DNA from 3 places in the Rhizobium sp. S96 genome. Region 3 is predicted to be linked to each of the others. Evidence: predicted binding sites of a transcription regulator. Region 3 holds the regulator's gene; each other region holds the start of a gene.
The links. Region 3 encodes LexA, which represses DNA repair genes until DNA is damaged. Its sites were predicted from a motif close to TGTTCNNNNTGTGTTCNG; they were not measured.
Positions count from the first base shown of each region.

Region 1 (7,307 bases), on a different contig from region 3:
GCGTGTAACGGTAAAGCTGGTTCAGGATGACATCGGCGTTGGCGTCGCGCTTCAGCTCGACGACGACGCGGTAGCCCTGGCGGTCGGATTCGTCGCGCAGGTCGGAGATGCCCTCGATACGCTTGTCGCGCACCAACTCGGCCATCTTTTCGATCATCGTGGACTTGTTCACCTGATACGGAATCTCGGTGATGATGATCTGCTCGCGATCGCCGCGCATCGGCTCGATGGTCGCGACGCCACGCATGATGACGGAGCCGCGGCCGGTTTCGTAGGCCGAGCGAATGCCCGAACGACCGAGGATCTTGGCGCCCGTCGGGAAGTCGGGCCCCGGGATGATTTCCATGATCTCCGGCAGTTCAATTGCCGGATTGTCGATCAGCGCCACGCAACCGTTGATGACTTCGACGAGATTGTGCGGCGGAATGTTCGTCGCCATGCCGACGGCGATACCGCCTGCCCCGTTGACCAGGAGGTTCGGGAATTTCGCGGGAACGACCACGGGCTCGGATAACGTGCCGTCGTAGTTGTCGCGGAAATCGACCGTTTCCTTGTCGAGATCGTCAAGCAGCGAATGCGCGGCCTTTTCAAGGCGGCATTCGGTGTAGCGTTCAGCCGCCGGCGGATCGCCGTCGACGGAGCCGAAGTTGCCCTGGCCATCGATCAACGGCAGGCGAAGAGACCAGTCCTGCGCCATACGGGCAAGAGCATCGTAAATCGCCGAGTTGCCGTGCGGATGGTATTTACCCATCACGTCCCCGGTGACGCGGGCGCATTTGACGTATTTCTTGTTCCAGTCGATGCCGAGTTCCGACATGCCGTAGAGGATGCGCCGATGCACAGGCTTGAGGCCGTCGCGCACATCAGGCAAAGCGCGGCTGACGATAACGCTCATCGCGTAATCGAGATACGACCGCTGCATTTCCTCCATAATGGAGATGGGCTCGATGCCTGGCGGGAGCTTCCCGCCGCCGGGGGGTGTTTGCTCAGTCAAAACGGATCACGATCTCTTCTAGAATCACTTGAAGATTTATAGCGGAAAGGCTGTTAGTACGCCAATTTTGCCAAGGGTTTTGAACAGTCTTTTGCGGTCTTATGAGGGCAAAACAAGGGTTTTGCGGCCGTCTTCACGTCATGCGAGCGGAGCTGTTTGCCAAATCCATTTCTCCGCATCACAATCGCTCGGAACCGTGGCGTTATATGGGCTCAGGGAGACACGATGGCAAGCGCGGACCAATTGATCAACGCCTTCACCACACTGCTGGTGACCATCGATCCGCCGGGGCTTGCGCCGATCTTTCTGGGCCTGACGACAGGCATGAGCCGGAGCCAGCGCAAGCAGGTCGCGATCCGCGGTTCGGTCATCGCCTTCATCATCCTGGCGGTCTTTGCCCTGTTCGGCTCCAGCGTGCTTGGTGTCCTCGGCATTTCGATCGGCGCGTTCCGCATCGCCGGTGGGCTGCTGCTCTTCTGGATTGCCTTCGAAATGGTCTTCGAAAAGCGTCAGGACCGAAAGGAAAAGACCAGCACGGCGGCCATCACCATTGACCACATCCACAACATCTCGGTGTTTCCGCTGGCCATACCGCTGATTTCAGGCCCTGGCGCCATCTCGGCGACCATCCTGATAGCAGGCTCGATGCAGACGTCGTTCGAGCGGGCGCAGCTGATCATGGTCATCGCCGCCAGCCTGATGCTCCTGTTCCTGGCGCTTCTGATCGCAGACAGGCTCGACCGCTTCCTCGGCGTTACCGGCCGGGCGATCCTAACCCGCCTGCTCGGCGTCATCCTGGCGGCTCTGGCGACCCAGTTTGTCGTCGACGGCGTCAAGTCGGCGATGAACCTCGCCCCGCCGGTCTGACCTCAAAACGAAAACGGCGCACCCAAGGCGCGCCGTTTCAAAGCTTGATGCGAACGTCCGATCAGAACGGGATATCGTCGTCGAGATCGCGCGAGAAGTTGCCGCCGCCGGAGGACGCGCCACCACGGCCGGACGACTGCGACGGTGCGCCGTAGTCGTCACCATAGCCACCACCACTGCCACCGCCGTAGTCATTGCTGTTGTTGCTGCGACCACCGCCGCCGAATCCGGAGCTCGCACCACCGCCTTCGCCGCGCCCATCGAGCATGGTCAGCGTCGAGCCGAAGCCCTGCAGCACCACTTCCGTGGAATAGCGGTCCTGGCCCTGCTGGTCCTGCCACTTGCGGGTCTGCAGCGCGCCTTCGATATAGAGCTTGGCGCCCTTCTTCACATACTGCTCGACGACCTTGCAGAGGCCTTCGTTGAAGACGACGACATTGTGCCATTCCGTCTTCTCGCGGCGTTCGCCGGAGTTGCGGTCGCGCCACGTCTCGGACGTCGCGATACGAAGGTTGGCGATCGGCCGGCCATCCTGCGTGCGCCGGATTTCGGGGTCGGCGCCCACGTTTCCGATCAGAATTACCTTGTTTACGCTACCAGCCATACTTTTCACCCTACCTGCCGCCCTGCCCGGCGGCGCTTGAAATAATCGATGTACCTTAAACTATAGCGCGCCGCCTATGGGCGTCCATTGCCGGTTCATCCACAAGGAATTTTGTTCTTTATTTGTTCTATTTTATCCCTATGATCCTGTCAACCGAATCGAAAACCTTGCACCAGATGGACATTCAGCCTCGACTCGCCAGCCGGCATCACTAAATAAGGGGCTTGTTCCAGCACAGAAGCAGAAGACGATGAGCGAACTGAAGACGATTTCAATCCGTGGCGCGCGCGAGCACAATCTGAAGGGCATCGACCTCGATCTGCCGCGCAACAAGCTTATCGTCATGACGGGGCTGTCGGGATCGGGCAAATCCTCGCTCGCCTTCGACACCATCTATGCCGAGGGCCAGCGCCGCTACGTCGAGAGCCTGTCGGCCTATGCCCGCCAGTTCCTCGAAATGATGCAGAAGCCAGATGTCGACCAGATCGACGGCCTCTCGCCGGCGATCTCGATCGAGCAGAAGACGACCTCGCGCAACCCGCGCTCGACGGTCGGTACCGTCACCGAAATCTACGACTACATGCGCCTGCTCTTCGCCCGCGTCGGCGTCCCCTATTCGCCGGCCACCGGCCTGCCGATCGAGAGCCAGACCGTCAGCCAGATGGTCGATCGCATCCTCGCCTTCGAGGAAGGCACACGCCTCTTCATCCTCGCGCCGCTCGTGCGCGGCCGCAAGGGCGAGTACAAGAAGGAACTCGCGGAGCTCATGAAGAAGGGCTTCCAGCGCGTCAAGATCGACGGCCAGTTCTACGAGATCGCCGATGCGCCCGCGCTCGACAAGAAGTACAAGCACGACATTGATATCGTCGTCGACCGCGTCGTCGTTCGCGCCGATGTCTCGGCGCGCCTCGCCGACAGCCTGGAGACCTCGCTGAAGCTCGCCGACGGCCTCGCGATCGCCGAATTCGCCGACAAGCCGCTGCCACCGGAGGAAACCGCCGCCGGCGGCTCGGCCAACAAGTCGCTCAACGAAACGCATGAGCGCGTGCTGTTTTCCGAAAAATTCGCCTGCCCCGTCTCCGGCTTCACGATTTCGGAAATCGAGCCGCGCCTGTTCTCCTTCAACAATCCGGCCGGCGCCTGCCCGACCTGCGACGGTCTCGGCGCGCAGCAGAAGATCGACGCCAACCTCATCGTGCCGGAACCCGAGCGCACGCTGCGCGATGGCGCCATCGCCCCATGGGCCAAGTCGTCTTCGCCCTATTACAACCAGACGCTGGAAGCGCTCGGCAAGCATTTCGGTTTCAAGCTCGCCGCTCGCTGGAACGACCTCTCGGCAACCGCGCAGGACGTCATCCTCAACGGAACGGACGAGAAGATCGAGTTCCATTATGCCGACGGTGCGCGCTCCTACACCACGCACAAGAACTTCGAAGGTATCATCACCAATCTCGAGCGCCGCTGGAAGGAAACCGACAGCGCCTGGGCTCGCGAGGAAATCGAGCGCTACATGTCGGCCGCGCCCTGCCCGTCCTGCAACGGCTTCCGTCTGAAGCCTGAAGCGCTGGCCGTGAAGGTCAACAAGCTGCACATCGGCCAAGTCACCGACATGTCGATCCGCGTGGCTCGCGACTGGTTCGAAACACTGCCTGGCAGTTTCAACGCCAAGCAGAACGAGATCGCCGTCCGCATCCTGAAGGAAATCAGGGACCGCCTGCGCTTCCTCAACGACGTCGGCCTCGAATATCTGAGCCTATCGCGTAACTCAGGCACGCTGTCGGGCGGCGAAAGCCAGCGTATCCGCCTCGCCTCGCAGATCGGCTCCGGCCTGACCGGCGTTCTCTACGTGCTCGACGAGCCGTCAATCGGCCTGCACCAGCGCGACAATGCCCGCCTGCTGGAGACGCTGAAGCACCTGCGCGACATCGGCAACACGGTTATCGTCGTCGAGCATGACGAAGACGCCATCCTGACGGCCGACGACGTGGTCGACATCGGGCCGGCGGCCGGCATTCATGGCGGCGAGGTCATCGCCCACGGCACGCCGCAGGATATCATGGCGAACCCGAAGTCACTGACCGGTAAATACCTGTCGGGCGAGCTTGGCGTTCCCGTTCCCGACGAGCGCCGCAAGGTGAAGAAGGGCAAGGAAATCAAGGTCGTCGGTGCCCGCGGCAACAACCTGAAGAACGTCACGGCATCGATTCCGCTCGGCGTCTTCACGGCGGTTACGGGTGTATCCGGCGGCGGCAAGTCCACCTTCCTGATTGAGACGCTTTACAAGTCCGCCGCCCGCCGTGTCATGGGCGCGCGCGAAATCCCGGCGGATCACGATCGTATCGACGGCTTCGAGCACATCGACAAGGTCATCGACATCGACCAGTCGCCGATCGGCCGCACGCCGCGTTCCAACCCGGCAACCTATACCGGCGCCTTCACGCCGATCCGCGACTGGTTCGCCGGCCTGCCGGAAGCCAAGGCGCGCGGCTACCAGCCCGGCCGCTTCTCCTTCAACGTTAAGGGTGGCCGCTGCGAGGCGTGCCAAGGCGACGGTGTCATCAAGATCGAAATGCACTTCCTGCCCGACGTCTACGTCACTTGCGACGTCTGCCACGGCAAGCGCTATAACCGCGAAACGCTCGACGTCACCTTCAAGCAGAAGTCGATCGCGGACGTGCTCGACATGACGGTCGAGGAAGGCGTCGACTTCTTCGCCGCCGTCCCTGCCGTGCGCGACAAGCTGCAGGCGCTGAAGGACGTGGGCCTCGGCTATATCAAGGTCGGCCAGCAGGCGAACACGCTTTCGGGCGGTGAGGCCCAGCGCGTCAAGCTAGCCAAGGAGCTGTCGAAGCGCTCGACCGGACGCACGCTTTACATCCTCGACGAGCCGACGACGGGCCTGCACTTCCACGACGTCGCCAAGCTGCTCGAGATGCTGCATGAGCTCGTCAATCAGGGCAATTCCGTCGTGGTCATCGAGCACAATCTCGAAGTCATCAAAACAGCCGACTGGGTCCTCGATTTCGGACCCGAAGGTGGCGATGGCGGTGGCGAGATCGTTGCATCTGGAACACCCGAGGTGATCGTCAAGGAGAAGCGTTCCTATACCGGTCAGTTCCTCAAGGAATTGCTGGAACGGCGGCCGGTGAAGAAAGTGCAGGCAGCGGAGTGATGGTGAGAGCGGCGTCGCTCGATGATCTCCAGCGGTCAATGTGCTGACCGCCGAAGCCTATGCTCAGTATACGCGCCTCCTCGGGCGGCCACCGATCCCCGTGACTGAAGACTACGCACCGCGCATTGCTCGCGGTGAAGTGTGGTTGCGGGAGGTGCACGACGAACTTGCCGGTCTGGCCGTTGTCGAGCGGCACGCCGACCATGCTATGCTCTTCAGCATTGCCGTCTCTCCGGAATTCCAAGGCGGAGGTCACGGCCTTGCACTATTGCGATGGGTGGAAGACACGACGAGGGAATGGGGGCTGCCAGAAGTTCGTCTCTATACGAATGCACGAATGGAACGGAATATTGCGCTCTATCGAGCGTTCGGCTTCCAGGAAACGGGTCGCCGCGAAAATCCACACAGGCCAGGATGGGTTATCGTCGACATGGCAAAGCAAGTCAGCGACTAGATGTGATCAGAGGAGGAAGGAATGACAAAATCCGGCACTATTCGCGTCGGCATCGGCGGCTGGACGTTCGAGCCGTGGCGCAACCACTTCTTTCCCTCCGACCTCAAGCAGAAGGACGAGCTGCATTATGCCAGCCGTCAACTGAAAGTCATCGAGGTCAACGGAACCTATTACAGCTCCCAGAAGCCGGAAACCTTTGCCAAGTGGGCGGCCGATGTGCCCGAGGGCTTCATATTTTCACTGAAGGCCAGCCGCTTCAGCACCAATCGCAAGATCCTCGCGGAAGCCGGTGAATCGGTCGAGCGCTTTCTCGGCCAGGGCATTGTCGAACTCGGTCCTCATCTCGGGCCTATCCTCTGGCAGTTTGCGCCGACAAAGAAGTTCGAGCCGGACGATTTCGAGGGCTTTCTCAAGCTCCTGCCAAGCAAGCAGGACGGCCTGCCGCTGAAGCACGTCGTCGAGGTCCGCCACGATTCCTTCAAGGTACCGGAGTTCGTCGCGCTGCTCGCGAAATACGGCGTTGCGCCGGTTTGTGCCGAGCATTTCGACTATCCGATGGTCGCCGACGTCACGGCCGATTTCGTCTATGCGCGGCTGCAGAAGGGCTCGGACGAAATCAAGACCTGCTACCCGCCGAGTGATTTGAAAGCCTGGGCAAAACGGCTGGAAACATGGGCTGCCGGCAAGGTGCCGGATGACCTGCCGTTGATCGACGCAAGCCGCACGGTGGCGCCGGCACCGCGCGACGTCTTCGCCTTCATGATTCACGAGGGCAAGGTCAATGCACCCTTCGGCGCGATCGCGCTGCAAGAGGAAGTCTCCGGCTAGCGCCGTTCAAAGCGGCAGGACATGCGAAACAAGGTCCTCGGCGGTCAGCCCCTTGCCTGCCCGAGTGCCTGCCTCGCCATGCAGGTAAACGCCTGCGGCGGCAGCCTCGAATGCAGGCATACCCTGCGCCATGAGCGCGCCAATAATACCGGCAAGCACATCGCCCGATCCCGCTGTAGCGAGCCAGGCCGGCGCGTTGGTGTTGATCAACGCGCGGCCATCGGGAGCGGCGATCACGGTATCGGCTCCCTTGTAGACGATAGCGGCATTGGCGCGGGTGGCCGCTTTCTGTGCCTTGTCGACCTTGCCGAGCGTCGCATCCGCCGCAATGTCGGGAAAGAGCCGGCCAAATTCGCCGCCGTGCGGGGTCATCACCAAACGGGTCTCG
Region 1 covers NZ_JAUDRY010000011.1:42,454-49,760, forward strand. Annotated here, with positions in the region: gene gyrA (DNA gyrase subunit A) at 1-994, opposite strand, end outside; gene QTL94_RS14735 (MarC family protein) at 1,220-1,861, shown strand; gene QTL94_RS14740 (single-stranded DNA-binding protein) at 1,923-2,465, opposite strand; gene uvrA (excinuclease ABC subunit UvrA) at 2,716-5,637, shown strand; partial or broken gene QTL94_RS14750 (GNAT family N-acetyltransferase) at 5,634-6,091, shown strand; gene QTL94_RS14755 (DUF72 domain-containing protein) at 6,113-6,919, shown strand; gene QTL94_RS14760 (NAD(P)H-hydrate dehydratase) at 6,926-7,307, opposite strand, start outside.
Region 1: a site for LexA is predicted at 2,578-2,595, ahead of uvrA (excinuclease ABC subunit UvrA). Genes of this name have one in related genera too.

Region 2 (7,307 bases), on a different contig from region 3:
GATCGACGGTCAGCGCAACGGCATCACCAGCCTTCAGCGTGCCTTCAACGACAGTGCCCGTGTGAACGAACAGGCCTTCGCCGCGTTTCTGCGTATCGGTGATCTCGATCTTCGCATTATCGGACGAAATGACGCCAGCGTCGCCCATCTGGCCGCCGGACTCTCCATAGAACGGCGTCTGGTTGACGACGATCTGCACCTTGTCGCCCTTGGCGGCTTCGCCAACGGCAACGCCGTCCTTGACGATCGCCTGCACCACGCCTTCGGCCGTCTCGGTGTCATAGCCGAGGAATTCGGTGGCCCCGTGCTTGTCGCGTAGCTCAAACCAGATAGTTTCCGTGGCCTTGTCGCCGGAGCCGGCCCAGTGCGAACGGGCTTCGGCCTTCTGGCGCTCCATGGCGTCGGTGAAGCCGGCGAGATCGACGTTGATTTCGCGGGCACGCAGCGCGTCCTGCGTCAGGTCGAGCGGGAAGCCGTATGTGTCATAGAGCTTGAACGCGGTCTCGCCGTCGAGCATGTCGCCCTTGCCGAGCGTCGTCGTGGCGTCGGAGAGCAGCGACAGGCCGCGCTTCAACGTCGTGCGGAACTTGGTTTCCTCAAGCTTCAGCGTTTCGGTGATGAGTGCTTCGGCGCGCACCAGCTCCGGATAGGCGCGGCCCATCTGCTGGATCAACGCCGGCAAAAGCTTCCACATCAGCGGCTCGCGGGCGCCGAGCAGTTCGGCATGGCGCATGGCGCGGCGCATGATACGGCGCAGCACGTAGCCACGGCCTTCGGCTGACGGCAGAACGCCGTCGGCGATCAGGAAGGCCGACGAGCGCAAGTGATCGGCGATGACGCGATGGCTTGCGCGCTGCTCACCCTCGGCCTTCACGCCAGTCGCTTCTTCCGAAGCGGCAATCAGAGCGCGGAACAGGTCGATATCATAGTTGTCGTGCTTGCCCTGCAGAACGGCCGCCACGCGCTCGAGGCCCATGCCGGTGTCGATCGACGGGCGCGGCAGGTCGACGCGCTCTTCCTTCGTCAGCTGCTCGTACTGCATGAAGACGAGGTTCCAGATCTCGATGAAGCGGTCGCCGTCCTCTTCCGGCGAGCCGGGAGGACCGCCCCAGATGTGATCGCCATGGTCGTAGAAGATTTCCGAGCACGGACCGCAAGGGCCGGTATCGCCCATCGCCCAGAAGTTATCGCTGGTCGGAATGCGGATGATCTTGTTGTCGGAAAGACCGGCAATCTTCTTCCAGAGATTAAAGGCCTCATCGTCGGTGTGGTAGACGGTGACGAGCAGGCGCTTGGCGTCGAGCCCGAACTCCTTGGTGATCAGGGTCCAGGCATGTTCGATCGCCTGTTCCTTGAAGTAATCGCCGAAGGAGAAGTTTCCGAGCATTTCGAAGAAAGTGTGGTGGCGCGCGGTATAGCCGACATTGTCGAGGTCGTTATGCTTGCCACCGGCACGCACGCACTTCTGCGCTGTCGATGCAGTCTTGTAAGGGCGCTGCTCAAGACCAGTGAAAACGTTCTTGAACTGCACCATGCCGGCGTTGGTGAACATCAGCGTCGGGTCGTTACGCGGCACCAACGGGCTCGATGGAACGATTTCGTGGCCGTTCTTCTTGAAGTAGTCGAGGAAGGTCGACCGGATATCATTCACGCCGCTCATGCTATGCCCTTCAATGCTGCCTGGAAGCAGGTCAAATCTTAAATTCAGTGGCTTTTATCGCTCGCGTTAACCACTGTCCAGCAGACAAACAAAACCGGCCGCATTCTGATCAAGGAATGCGGCCGGTTTTAAACGATTAAGCTGCGGAAGACTTACGAGTCATCATCGCTGTCATTGGCGTCGGGGCCGCCATTTTGAAGCTGATCGGCGATCAGGCCGGCATTCTGACGGATCGACGTCTCGATTTCACGCATCACTTCGGGATTGTCACGCAGGAAGATCTTGGCGTTCTCGCGACCCTGGCCGAGGCGCTGGCTGCTGTAGGAGAACCACGCGCCCGACTTCTCCACGATGCCGGCCTTGACGCCCAGATCGACCAACTCGCCGGTCTTGGAGACACCTTCGCCATACATGATGTCGAATTCGACCTGCTTGAAGGGAGGCGCCATCTTGTTCTTGACGACCTTGACGCGCGTCTGGTTGCCGATCACCTCTTCGCGCTCCTTGACCTGGCCGATACGGCGAATGTCGAGGCGCACGGAAGCGTAGAACTTCAGCGCGTTGCCGCCGGTCGTCGTTTCCGGCGAACCGAACATGACGCCGATCTTCATGCGGATCTGGTTGATGAAGATCACCATGGTCTTCGACTTCGAGATCGACGCGGTCAGCTTGCGCAGCGCCTGGCTCATCAGTCGAGCCTGGAGGCCCGGCAGGCTGTCGCCCATTTCGCCTTCGATTTCGGCGCGCGGCGTCAGAGCCGCAACAGAATCCACTACCAGCACGTCGACCGCGCCGGAGCGCACCAGCGTATCGGTGATTTCGAGTGCCTGCTCGCCAGTATCCGGTTGGGAGATCAGCAGGTTGTGCAGATCGACCCCAAGCTTGCGAGCGTAAACCGGATCGAGCGCGTGCTCGGCGTCGACGAAGGCGCAGATGCCGCCCTTCTTCTGCGCTTCCGCAATGGTCTGCAGCGCCAGCGTCGTCTTACCCGAGCTTTCCGGCCCATAAATTTCGATAATGCGGCCCTTCGGCAGACCGCCAATGCCGAGCGCGATATCGAGGCCGAGAGAGCCGGTCGATACCGTCTCGATCTCGACCACGCTCTCGTTCGAGCCCAGCTTCATGATTGAGCCCTTGCCGAACGACCGCTCGATCTGTGAGAGTGCCGCTTCAAGTGCCTTGCTTTTGTCCACCGATTTGTCCTCTACGAGCCGCAATGAATTCTGTGACATTCGATCCACCTTTAGGTTATTGAAGCCGCTCAAGCAATGTCGCCGCCGATGTCGATTATGTACTCTATTTGTTCTCATCGCGCAAGCGCAGCTCAAATATTTGAAAGAAAAAGGTAAAACGCCCTGTGTTCTATGTTTGTTTTATCGATGGAAAGCAAAGGCTTATCGGTCCGGCAACGATCGCTGGCCCTCTGATGCCGGCCGGACGATTCGTCTCTTTTGCTCATGCTGGACAGAAAAATGCGCAATAAGATTCTCATCCTCGGTGGCGCTCATATCGACCGGCGCGGACGCATCTCCGGCGATACGGCGCCAGGCGCAAGCAATCCCGGTTCGTGGTTCGAGGAGCCCGGCGGCGGCGGCTTCAATGCGGCCCGCAATCTCGCGCGGCTGGGGTTCGACGTTACGATGATTTCCCCGCGTGGCGGCGATCCGACAGGCGAGATGGTGGGAGAAGCCGCCGATTTCGCCGGCATCAACGACCGCCCCTTCGTCTTCCTGGACCGCAAGACTCCGAGCTACACCGCCATTATGGAACGCGACGGCAATCTCGTTATCGCCCTCGCCGACATGGATCTCTACCGCATGTTCGTGCCCCGGCGGCTTTCTATTCGCGCCGTGCGCGACGCGTTTGCGGGAACCGACTTCATCCTCTTTGACGCCAACCTTCCGGAAGAAACGCTGTCGGCCATCGTCTCCCGCGCCAATTCGCTCGGAAAGCCGGTCGCCGCGATCGCCATCTCGCCTGCGAAGGCGGTGAAGCTGAAGCCTTGCATGAGCGGTATAGACTATCTCTTCCTCAACGAAGCGGAGGCAATCGCGCTGACCGGCGAACGGCCGAATGACCCTTCTCACTGGCCGTCACTGCTTGGCGACATAGGTCTCAAGGGTGGCGTCGTTACACGCGGCCAACGCGACCTTATCGCATTCGCGGGCGGACGCGTCGTCGCGCTGCAGCCAGCAAACGTCGAAGATGTGGCCGACGTGACAGGTGCAGGAGATTCGCTGGCAGCCGGCGTCATATCCGCCCTGATGCGCGGCCTGCCGCTCGCCGACGCCGTGAGAGAAGGTGCCGCGGCAGCAGCCATGACCGTAAGATCACCGCATGCAGTGAACGAAAACCTATCCCCCGAAAGGCTGCAGGAAACACTTGCCCTTGTTCCGCAGGCAAGAATTCTGCATTGAAGCCCCTACCGATGAAATGGAAAAGACGATGACGAAACCGATCTCCCCCCTGCTGCCAATCTCCTATTCCCAGGAAGTCGCAAGCGCCAAGCAGCGTGGCGCACCGATCGTGGCACTCGAATCCACGATCATCACGCACGGAATGCCTTATCCGGGCAATATCGAGATGGCGCGTAGCGTCGAAGCGATCATCCGCGAACAGGGCGCCGTCCCGGCGACGATCGCGGTCATCCACGGCACCCTTCATATCGGTCTTGAAGCCGAAGAGCTCGAACAGCTCGCACAGGCAAAGGATGTGCTCAAGGTGTCCCGCGCCGACCTCGCCTTCGCCATCGCCGAGCGCCGTCATGGTGCAACAACGGTTGCAGCGACAATGATTGCGGCCGCGCGTGCCGGCATCAAGGTTTTCGCAACCGGCGGCATCGGCGGCGTGCATCGCGGTGCAGAGGAAAGCTTCGACATTTCCGCGGACCTCGAGGAACTAGGCCGCACCGGCGTCATCGTCGTTTGCGCCGGCGCAAAGGCGATCCTCGATATCCCGAAGACCCTCGAGGTGCTTGAAACGGCAGGCGTTCCTGTCGTGACCTATGAAAGCGACGAATTTCCCGCCTTCTGGTCGCGCTCCTCCGGCCTGCCGAGCCCCCTCACCCTGAACAGCCCCGCTGCCATCGCCAACTTCCAGACGGTTCGCGAGCAGCTCGGCATCGACGGCGGCATGCTGATCGCCAATCCGGTCCCGGAAGCCGACGAGATCCCGCGCGAAGAAATGGAAATCTATATCCAGCGCGCGCTCGACAGTGCCGAACGTGACGAAGTCAGCGGCAAATCAGTCACACCATACCTTCTCAGCACGATCTTCGATCTCACCGACGGTCAGAGCCTGAAGACCAATATCGCGCTGGTCGAGAACAACGCTCGCCTCGCGGCCGAAATCGCAGTCGCTCTTGGCGGCTGATATGAGTGTCGGGAGGCGTTTCGGCGCCTCCCAAAGTCGGGTGAAGCGCGAACTGTCACCCAAGCTTTTCTCCCCTCGCATGGCGCGTAAGAGCCACCCACTGCAGGGAGTAGACTCTGGCTAAGAGCGCGACCAAGCAAGATGTCAGCAAGATCGCCCTCCCCACGGAGGGAGCGTCCATATTTGCGTGGAAGAAGACGGTCACGCGCACGACATAGAACGCCAGCCACACACAAACCCATGCCAAGTATAACCGTGAAAACCACGACCAGAATTGCCCACTGAACAATTGCAGCTCGAAGGCGTATAGAAGAACGCCTATCGTGGCAAAGAGACCGAGACACGCATCACCGACCATCCGGAATTGTGATCGCGGCACTCCACCGAAATCAGCGAAAACCGTCCAGATATACCAAGCAGCCATAAGAACGGCAAAGAGTTTCCAGCGCATAATCACCCCCAGGTTGCGATTTTCATAACAGACAATCGCTGACGCCCGGTTCCGGAAATGGCTAAAACTCTAGAGATCCATCAGCTGTCGAGCGTCTCCTTGACGACGACAGCAAGCTGCTTCAGCGAGAACGGCTTCGGCAGGAAACCGAACTTCGAATCCGGCGGCAGGTTGCGGGCGAAGGCGTCCTCGGCATAGCCTGAGACGAAGATGAACTTCAGATCCGGGTATTTCTTGCGCAGTTCGCGCAACAGCGACGGGCCGTCCATCTCAGGCATCACCACGTCCGACACCACGATATCGACCTTGCCGTCCAGTTCCTCCATGATGTCGAGCGCCTCGACACCAGAGCCAGCCTCGTGAACGGTATAGCCGCGGGTCTCCAGCATGCGCTTGCCGCCGCGACGAACCGCTTCCTCATCCTCGACCAGCAGAATGACGGCCGATCCCGTGAGATCCTCCGGCTGTTCCGCTGCAGCAGGCGCCTGCAGGGCCGGTGCGGTCGCATCGGGCGTGACGGCATCGGCCTCGGCGGCAATGGCTGGCTCGACGATATGGCGCGGTAGGAAGACACGGAACGTCGTTCCCTTGCCGACCTCGGACTCCGGCTGGATATAGCCGCCCGACTGCTTGACGATGCCGTAGACCATAGCAAGACCGAGACCTGTTCCCTTGCCCACTTCCTTGGTTGTGAAGAAGGGTTCGAAGATCTTGTCCATGATTTCGGGCGCGATACCGGTTCCGTTATCGCTGACCTCAATGAGGACCATGTCGTCATGCGGCATGTAGGAATAGTTAAACGCCGCGACTTCGGCAGCGGTAACGTTCCTTGTGCGAAGCGTGAGATTGCCGCCTTGCGGCATGGCATCGCGAGCGTTGACGCAAAGGTTGATCAGCACCTGCTCGAATTGCGACAGGTCGGTCTTTACCGGCCAGAGATCGCGACCGTATTCGACATTGAGCTTGACGTTCGTGCCCGAGAGAAGCCGGTCCACGAGCATACGGAGATCGCCGACCACATCGGTGAGGTTCAGTACCGTCGGCCGCATAGTCTGCTTGCGGGAGAAGGCAAGCAACTGGCGAACAAGCACGGCTGCGCGATTGGCGTTGCGCTTGATCTCCATGAGATCCGCAAATCCAGGGTCGGCCGGTCGCGCCTGCAGGAGCAGGTGATCGGAGGACAGCAGTATCGCGGTCAGGACGTTGTTGAAGTCGTGCGCGATGCCGCCGGCCAGCGTTCCCACCGCGTTCATCTTCTGCGTCTGGGCCATCTGCGCCTCGAGCGCCTTCTGTTCCGTCACCTCGACGGCATAGACGATGGCGGCTTCTTCCGGCGCCTCGTCGCTCTGGTCGATGACCGCGTTGACGTAGAAACGGAAATGTCGACCGTCGTCGGTCGGCGTTTTGGAGTCGATCGGCGCAATGTCGCCCTGACGGTCCTTGGCGGCAGCCAGCGCCTGTTGCAACCGCGCCTTATCGACGTCCTGCACGATGGTCTCGAACAGCGCGCCATTCTCCACGTCGTCACGCGAGACAATGCCGGAGAACAGTTTCAGGAAAGGCGCGTTGGTTCGAAGAATCCGCCCATTGCCATCGACGGAAGCGATCGCCATCGGCGTATTGTTGAAGAAACGCGTAAAGCGCATGACCGCCGAGGAGGCCGATTGCTCGTTCTCGCCGCTTTCGCGCCGCGTCAGGACGATCGTCCGGCTCTCGCCCGGCGCCCCGTCTCGCATCGACGTCACACTATGGATGATCTGTACCGGAAGGCTCTGACCATTTGATTTCTTGAAATCGAGATCGAGCGTAACGGTCTTCTTGAGG
Region 2 covers NZ_JAUDRY010000011.1:15,133-22,439, forward strand. Annotated here, with positions in the region: gene alaS (alanine--tRNA ligase) at 1-1,660, opposite strand, end outside; gene recA (recombinase RecA) at 1,813-2,892, opposite strand; gene QTL94_RS14645 (carbohydrate kinase family protein) at 3,133-4,077, shown strand; gene QTL94_RS14650 (pseudouridine-5'-phosphate glycosidase) at 4,106-5,032, shown strand; gene cckA (cell cycle histidine kinase CckA) at 5,564-7,307, opposite strand, start outside.
Region 2: a site for LexA is predicted at 3,019-3,036, ahead of recA (recombinase RecA). Genes of this name have one in related genera too.

Region 3 (7,307 bases):
TTGGCCGACCTCCAGAACGTGTTTCGCTCGTGGCGCGCGGCGCCTCCACGCCGTTTGAAATCGGGCAGTGGGTGACCGGACGTGCTCGCCTGACCCCGCCGTCAGGCCCAGCCCTGCCGGGCCTGGATGACTTTTCGTTCGGAGCCTATTTCGACGGCGTCGGCGCGAACGGTTTCTTCTATGGCGCACCAACAGCGACCGTGGCACCCGAGACCGGCGATAAGCGGCAATTTCTGGCGGAGGGGATCGAATATCTATACGGCCTCAGAAGCACGATCGGAGACCGCATTCGATCCATTCTCCCCGGTGACACCGGCGCCTTTGCAGCCTCGCTTGTCACCGACGAGAGACGTGCGATCTCCCGCGAGACGACGGCCGCCCTAAGACAATCTGGACTCGCTCATATTGTCGCGATTTCAGGGCTCAACATGGCCCTCTCCGCCGGCATCTTCTTTGTTGGTTTTCGAATGGCGCTCAGTCTCCTGCCATCGGTGGCCCAAGCCTACCCGACGAAGAAGATCGCCGCCGCCGGCGCTCTCGTGGCGTTGACCGCCTACTACATGATTTCCGGCTTTGCCGTGTCGGCTGAGCGGGCATACATCATGATGATGATCATGCTGGTTGCGGTCCTGTTCGATCGACCGTCGATAAGCCTTCGCAACGTCGCCTTGTCAGCGCTGGTGATCGTGATGCTGTCGCCGTCGGAGGTCCTGGGTCCCAGCTTCCAGATGTCCTTTGCGGCGACGCTGGCGCTGGTCGCCGGCTATTCCATCTGGACCGGGCGAAGGCCGACCGACAACGCCTTTCTCAAGCTGCCATGGGTCATGCCGGTGGTCGCCGTCGCACGCTTCTTCGGCGGCATCGTGCTCACCTCCATGATCGGCGGTTTTTCGACGGCGTTGTTTTCGATTGAGCATTTCCATCGGCTGAGCTCATACGGCTTGCCGGCAAATCTCATGGCGATGCCAGTCATATCCTTCGTTGTCATGCCCATGGGCATGCTTGCGATGTTGCTGACGCCCTTCGGTCTCGATGTGCTGCCGTGGAAGATCGCCGGCCTCGGGCTCGATGTCGTCATCGGGATCGCCAAGCTCGTGTCGTCCTGGGGTGGCAATGTCGATATCGGGCGCCTGCCGTCCTGGTATTTCCCGGTAGCGGTTCTCGGATTTCTGGTCCTGACTTTGCTGCGAACGCGTTTGCGCTATCTGGGCGCCGCCATCGTCGGTATCGCGACATTCACGGTGGCGTTGCTGCCTTCATTGCCCGCACCTGATGTCGTTGTTGCGGAAGACGGATCCCTGGTGGCAATTCTGCGCGGAACCCGCATGGCCTCCAACCGGGAGCGCCCGCCCGACTTCATATTCGGCCAGTGGCAGCGAGCCCTCGCCGCCGAAGAGCATCAGCCTCCGGCGTTCATCAAGGCCACACTTCCCAAGAAGACGAAGGAGCGCAACGACCGGTCATACGCTCTGTCGTTTGACGAACGGCGATCCGCGCTCCGCACGATGCGCAACGCCGCAGCGAACGGCTCGGCAAACAGTTTCGTCTGCGTTAAAGGCGCCTGGTGTATCGCCACCCTCGACAACGGCTATATCGTCAACGTCATCGAGGATTTGGCCTATCTCGGGCCGGCTTGCGACGCCGCCGATATCGTCATTACCCCGGCCCGCATTCGTCTGCGCGAATGTCGGTCGGGCGCAATGCTTATTACCGGCCAAACTTTGCGTAGAAGTGGCGCGGTCGAAATACGCATCGATCAGCAGGGCGCGCCCGTCCTGACAACGACGTATGATGGCCTATCACGCCCATGGCGCATACATCGCGCCTATGACTGGCGCAGCGGCACCTTTGACGTCGCCGTTAGTGATAACGGCGAATAAGCCCCACGAGCTTTCCCTGGACCTTCACGCGATCGGGTCCGAAGATGCGCGTCTCGTAGGCGGGATTGGCAGCTTCGAGCGCAATCGATGCGCCCTTGCGGCGGAACCTTTTCAGCGTCGCTTCTTCGTCGTCGACCAGTGCCACGACGATATCGCCCGGATTGGCCGTATTGCCATTGCGGATGATGACCGTATCGCCGTCAAAAATTCCGGCTTCGATCATCGAGTCGCCCTTGACCTCCAGCGCATAGTGTTCGCCTGAGCCGAGCATGTCGGCGGGGACGACGATGTCATGCGTGTTATTCTGGATTGCCGAAATCGGCACACCCGCCGCGATCCGGCCCATGACAGGCACGGAAACGGAATTGCCGTTGTCGGTACTTGGTGCCGGCTTGGCCGGTGCCGGAGGCGTGACCAGCTGAGGCTTGCCAAGGCTCCCTTCGATGACGCTCGGCGAGAAGCCGCGTCGTTGAAGGCTCGGATTGTAGGCCTCCGGAAGCTTGATCACCTCGAGCGCGCGTGCCCTGTTCGGCAGCCGGCGAATGAAGCCGCGCTCCTCGAGCGCCGTAATGAGCCGGTGAATGCCGGATTTGGACGCAAGGTCGAGCGCATCCTTCATTTCATCAAAAGACGGGGGCACGCCTGACTCCTTCATTCGCTCGTGAATGAAGAGGAGAAGTTCCTGTTGCTTGCGCGTGAGCATCGAAGTCGGACCCCAGGGTTGTGAAACAAAGCCAGAACAGACACTATATGTTCCATATGTGTTCCGCAAGTGGCTAAATTTTCGTAAAACTTGGCTCTGAATTGTCCGGTTTTTACACTTCATTCGATCTATGAGGCGGTAGCCTCTTGCATTGTCTCGCTTAGCAGCGCACATCATTCGCGATTTCGGGAGAGGATCTGCCATGAGTGAAGCTCATCCGCTGGACCACGTGGTGCTGCCCGTCGCCAATATCGACCTTGCCAGGGAGCGTCTCGGCAAGCTTGGGTTCACCGTCGCGGCGGATGCGCGCCACCCGTTCGGAACCGAAAACGCCTGCATCTTCTTCGCCGACAAAACATACCTCGAGCCGCTCGGCATCGCGAGCGCCGATGCGTATGAAACGTCGGTCAAAAAGGGCAACGTCTTCACTGCGCGCGATCGTGCTTTTCGCTTCCGCTGCGGCGATGACGGTCTCTCGGCAGTGGTCTTCGGCACCGCCGATGCCGATCGAGATCACGCCCGCTTCCACGCCGACAGGATAAGCGGCGGCGAAATGCTGCAGTTTGCTCGGCCGATGAAGATGCCGGATGGTTCCGAGACGACCGCAGCCTTTCGGCTTGCCTTTGCCGCCGATCTTCGCGCCCCTGATTTCTTTCTGTTCACCTGCCAGCGGATCAATCCTCTGCCAACGGACCGCAAGGCGCTTGAGACACATGTCAACGGCGTGACCGGTATCGCCGAGATCGTGCTGGCGGCACCGGATCCGAAGGCGTTCGCCACATTCCTGCGTTTTGCCTCCGGCGTGGCGTCGGTGCGGGAGGAGGCGTTTGGTATCAGCCTTGCCACTCCGAACGTGCGCATCAGCATTTTGTCGGCGGATGGGTTGAATGCCTATTTCGATCTCGTCGCGCCCAGCGCGGATCGCGGTCTGCGTGGGGTCGGCATTGTCTACAAGGTTGCTGATCTCGCCGTGACAGAAGCACATTTGGCTGCTAACGGGATCACTTACACGCGTAAGAACAATCGAATTCTGGTGAAGGCTGCGTCCGGGCAGGGCGCGCTCTTCGCCTTCGAGGAGAAACGATGAGCCAGACAAATTCCGAAGTAGCCGTCGGCCAGGGTACCAGCCAGGTGGTGTTTTCGAACGCCGGCAAGCTCTCGCTGATCGCCGGCCCCTGCCAGATGGAGAGCCGTGATCATGCGTTCATGATTGCCGGCGTGCTGAAGGAACTCTGCGACAAGCTCGGCATCGGTCTCGTCTACAAGTCGTCTTTCGACAAGGCGAACCGCACGTCGCTGTCCGCCCAGCGCGGCATCGGCCTGGAAACGGCGCTTGAGGTCTTTTCCGATCTCAAGAAGGAATATGGCTTCCCTGTCCTGACCGACATTCACACCGAAGAACAGTGCGCCGAAGTCGCCACCGTCGTCGATATCTTGCAGATTCCGGCCTTCCTCAGCCGCCAGACCGATCTTCTGGTCGCCGCCGCCAAGACGGGTCGCACGATCAATGTGAAGAAGGGGCAGTTCCTCGCACCCTGGGACATGAAGAACGTCCTCAACAAGTTGAATTCGAGCGGCAATCCGAACATCCTGCTGTGCGAGCGTGGCGCGTCTTTCGGTTACAACACGCTGGTCTCCGACATGCGCTCGCTGCCGATCATGGCGGCGATGGGCGCCCCTGTGGTTTTCGATGCCACGCATTCGGTCCAGCAACCCGGCGGGCAGGGTGGTTCCAGCGGTGGCCAGCGCGAGTTTGTCGAGACGCTGGCGCGCGCGGCCGTTGCCGTCGGTGTCGCCGGTGTGTTCGTCGAGACGCACGAAGATCCTGACAACGCGCCGTCGGACGGTCCGAACATGGTCTATCTCAAGGATATGCCGAGGCTTCTCGAAAAGCTCCTGGCCTTCGACGCGATCGCGAAAGGCTGACGTTCAAAAGACTGACATGTTCGTGTAATAGGCCACGCACGAACATCGCTGCGAAGCATGCGCAAAGCGCCATTGTAATTTGCGCATCTTCGATTAAGACGGATTTCAAACGATTTATCCACTCTCAAGCAGGAAAAGCCGATGACCGCAATTACCGACATTATCGCCCGCGAGATTCTCGACAGCCGTGGTAATCCCACGGTCGAAGTCGATGTCTATCTGGAAGATGGCAGCATGGGCCGCGCGGCGGTTCCGTCGGGCGCGTCGACCGGCGCGCATGAGGCCGTCGAACTTCGCGATGGTGGCAAGCGTTACCTCGGCAAGGGTGTTGAAAAGGCCGTCGAAGCCGCCAACACGGAAATCTTCGACGCCATCGGCGGCATCGACGCTGAAAACCAGATCCAGATCGACAACATCATGATCGAGCTGGACGGCACGCCGAACAAGTCGCGCCTCGGCGCCAACGCCATCCTCGGCGTTTCGCTCGCTGTTGCCAAGGCTGCCGCAGAAGCTGCTGGCCTGCCGCTCTATCGCTACGTTGGTGGCGCTTCCGCTCACCTGCTGCCGGTTCCGATGATGAACATCATCAACGGCGGCGCGCATGCCGACAACCCGATCGACTTCCAGGAATTCATGATCCTGCCGGTTGGCGCTGATTCCATCCGCGAAGCCGTTCGCATGGGCTCGGAAGTCTTCCACACGCTGCGCAAGGAACTGGCCGCCCAGGGCCACAACACCAACGTCGGCGACGAAGGCGGTTTCGCACCGGGCCTGAAGAGCGCACCTGAAGCCCTCGACTTCATCATGAAGTCGATCGAGAAAGCCGGCTACAAGCCTGGCGAAGACATCCATCTCGGCCTCGACTGCGCCTCGACCGAATTCTTCAAGGACGGCAAGTACGTTCTCGAAGGCGAAGGCCGCACGCTGGAGCCGGGCGCCATGGCTGAATACCTCGCGCAGCTCGCTGCCCAGTACCCGATCATCTCGATCGAGGACGGCATGGCTGAAGACGACTGGGATGGCTGGAAGGCTCTGACGGATCTGGCCGGCAAGAAGGTTCAGCTGGTCGGCGACGATCTCTTCGTCACCAATTCGGCTCGCCTGCGCGACGGCATCAAGATGGGCGTCGCCAACTCGATCCTCGTCAAGGTCAACCAGATCGGCTCGCTGACGGAAACGCTCGACGCCGTCAACACCGCGCACAAAGCAGCCTACACCGCCGTCATGTCGCACCGTTCGGGCGAAACCGAAGATTCGACGATCGCCGATCTCGCTGTCGCGACGAACTGCGGTCAGATCAAGACCGGCTCGCTGTCGCGCTCGGATCGTCTCGCCAAGTACAACCAGCTGATCCGCATCGAAGAAGGCCTTGGCCCGCAGGCACAGTACGCCGGCCGTTCGATCCTTCGCGGCTAAGCCATCTGATTTCAAGCATTTGGAACCCGCGCCTCACTCGGCGCGGGTTTTTTGTTGCGCTGCGTTCATAGTCAACGGACGGTTAATCTCTGGCCGGTAGTCTCGTTCGCAAGGGTAATGCGTTTCGAGATGCGTGTATGTGGACCAAGCACCATAAGAAGAAAAAGATCGGCCGTTTCGTCATTCCGGCGATGACTGTCGCGTTTCTCTCCTATTTCGGCTATCATTGCATCCATGGCGATTACGGCCTGCGCGCAACGGAGGTGTTTGAGCGCACGCGCATCGCCCGGGAGAGGGAGCTGGCAACCCTGAAAGACAAGCGCGAGCATCTCGAGAGGCAGGTTGCGCTGCTGAGTGATGGCTCGATGGACAAGGATATGCTGGACGAAAAAGCGCGTCTTCAGCTCAATTTTTCTCGTGCCGACGAGATCGTCATATTCAATCATTATTCGAATTAACCGAAAACAAGTTAATCGAAATAAGCATATATTTATCAGTAGTTTAACGCCGAATACGAGCCATGCATTTATGGCATTGCTGTGGCGAAATTTCTTCCCTATGGTACGCGCCACCTAAGAACCGATAAACCCATAGGGAGGGTTGAATGGCGCCGCGAAAAAACGCGACCGTTTCCAGCCGCAAGACCAGCGCGAAACCAGCAGCTAAGGCATCGAATGGCGGCCCCGTCGCCGATTTCGATCGCGACGAGGAGCTGAAGGCCTATCGCGAGATGCTGCTTATCCGCCGCTTCGAAGAGAAGGCCGGCCAGCTTTACGGCATGGGTTTCATCGGCGGTTTCTGTCACCTCTATATCGGCCAGGAAGCTGTCGTCGTCGGCATGCAGATGGCGCAGAAGGAAGGCGACCAGGTCATCACCGCTTACCGCGACCACGGTCACATGCTGGCAACCGGCATGAGCGCCCGCGGCGTCATGGCCGAGCTGACCGGCCGCATCGACGGCTACTCCCGTGGTAAGGGCGGCTCGATGCACATGTTCTCCAAGGAGAAGCATTTCTACGGCGGTCACGGCATCGTCGGCGCCCAGGTGTCGCTCGGTACCGGTCTCGCCTTCGCCAACCGCTACCGTGGCAATGACAGCGTCTCGATCGCCTATTTCGGCGATGGCGCTGCCAACCAGGGCCAGGTCTACGAGAGCTTCAACATGGCTGCTCTCTGGAAGCTCCCGATCATCTACATCATCGAGAACAACCGCTACGCCATGGGTACGTCCACGGCCCGCGCCACGGCGCAGTCGAACTACTCGCTGCGCGGCTCCGGCTTCGGCATTCCGGGCGTTCAGGTCGACGGCATGGATGTTCGCGCCGTCAAGGCTGCGGCCGACGAGGCGCTCGAGCATTGCCGTTCCGGCAAGGGTCCGATCA
Region 3 covers NZ_JAUDRY010000015.1:128,390-135,696, forward strand. Annotated here, with positions in the region: gene QTL94_RS18205 (ComEC/Rec2 family competence protein) at 1-1,880, shown strand, start outside; gene lexA (transcriptional repressor LexA) at 1,861-2,583, opposite strand; gene QTL94_RS18215 (VOC family protein) at 2,786-3,670, shown strand; gene kdsA (3-deoxy-8-phosphooctulonate synthase) at 3,667-4,509, shown strand; gene eno (phosphopyruvate hydratase) at 4,651-5,925, shown strand; gene QTL94_RS18230 (FtsB family cell division protein) at 6,063-6,383, shown strand; gene pdhA (pyruvate dehydrogenase (acetyl-transferring) E1 component subunit alpha) at 6,530-7,307, shown strand, end outside.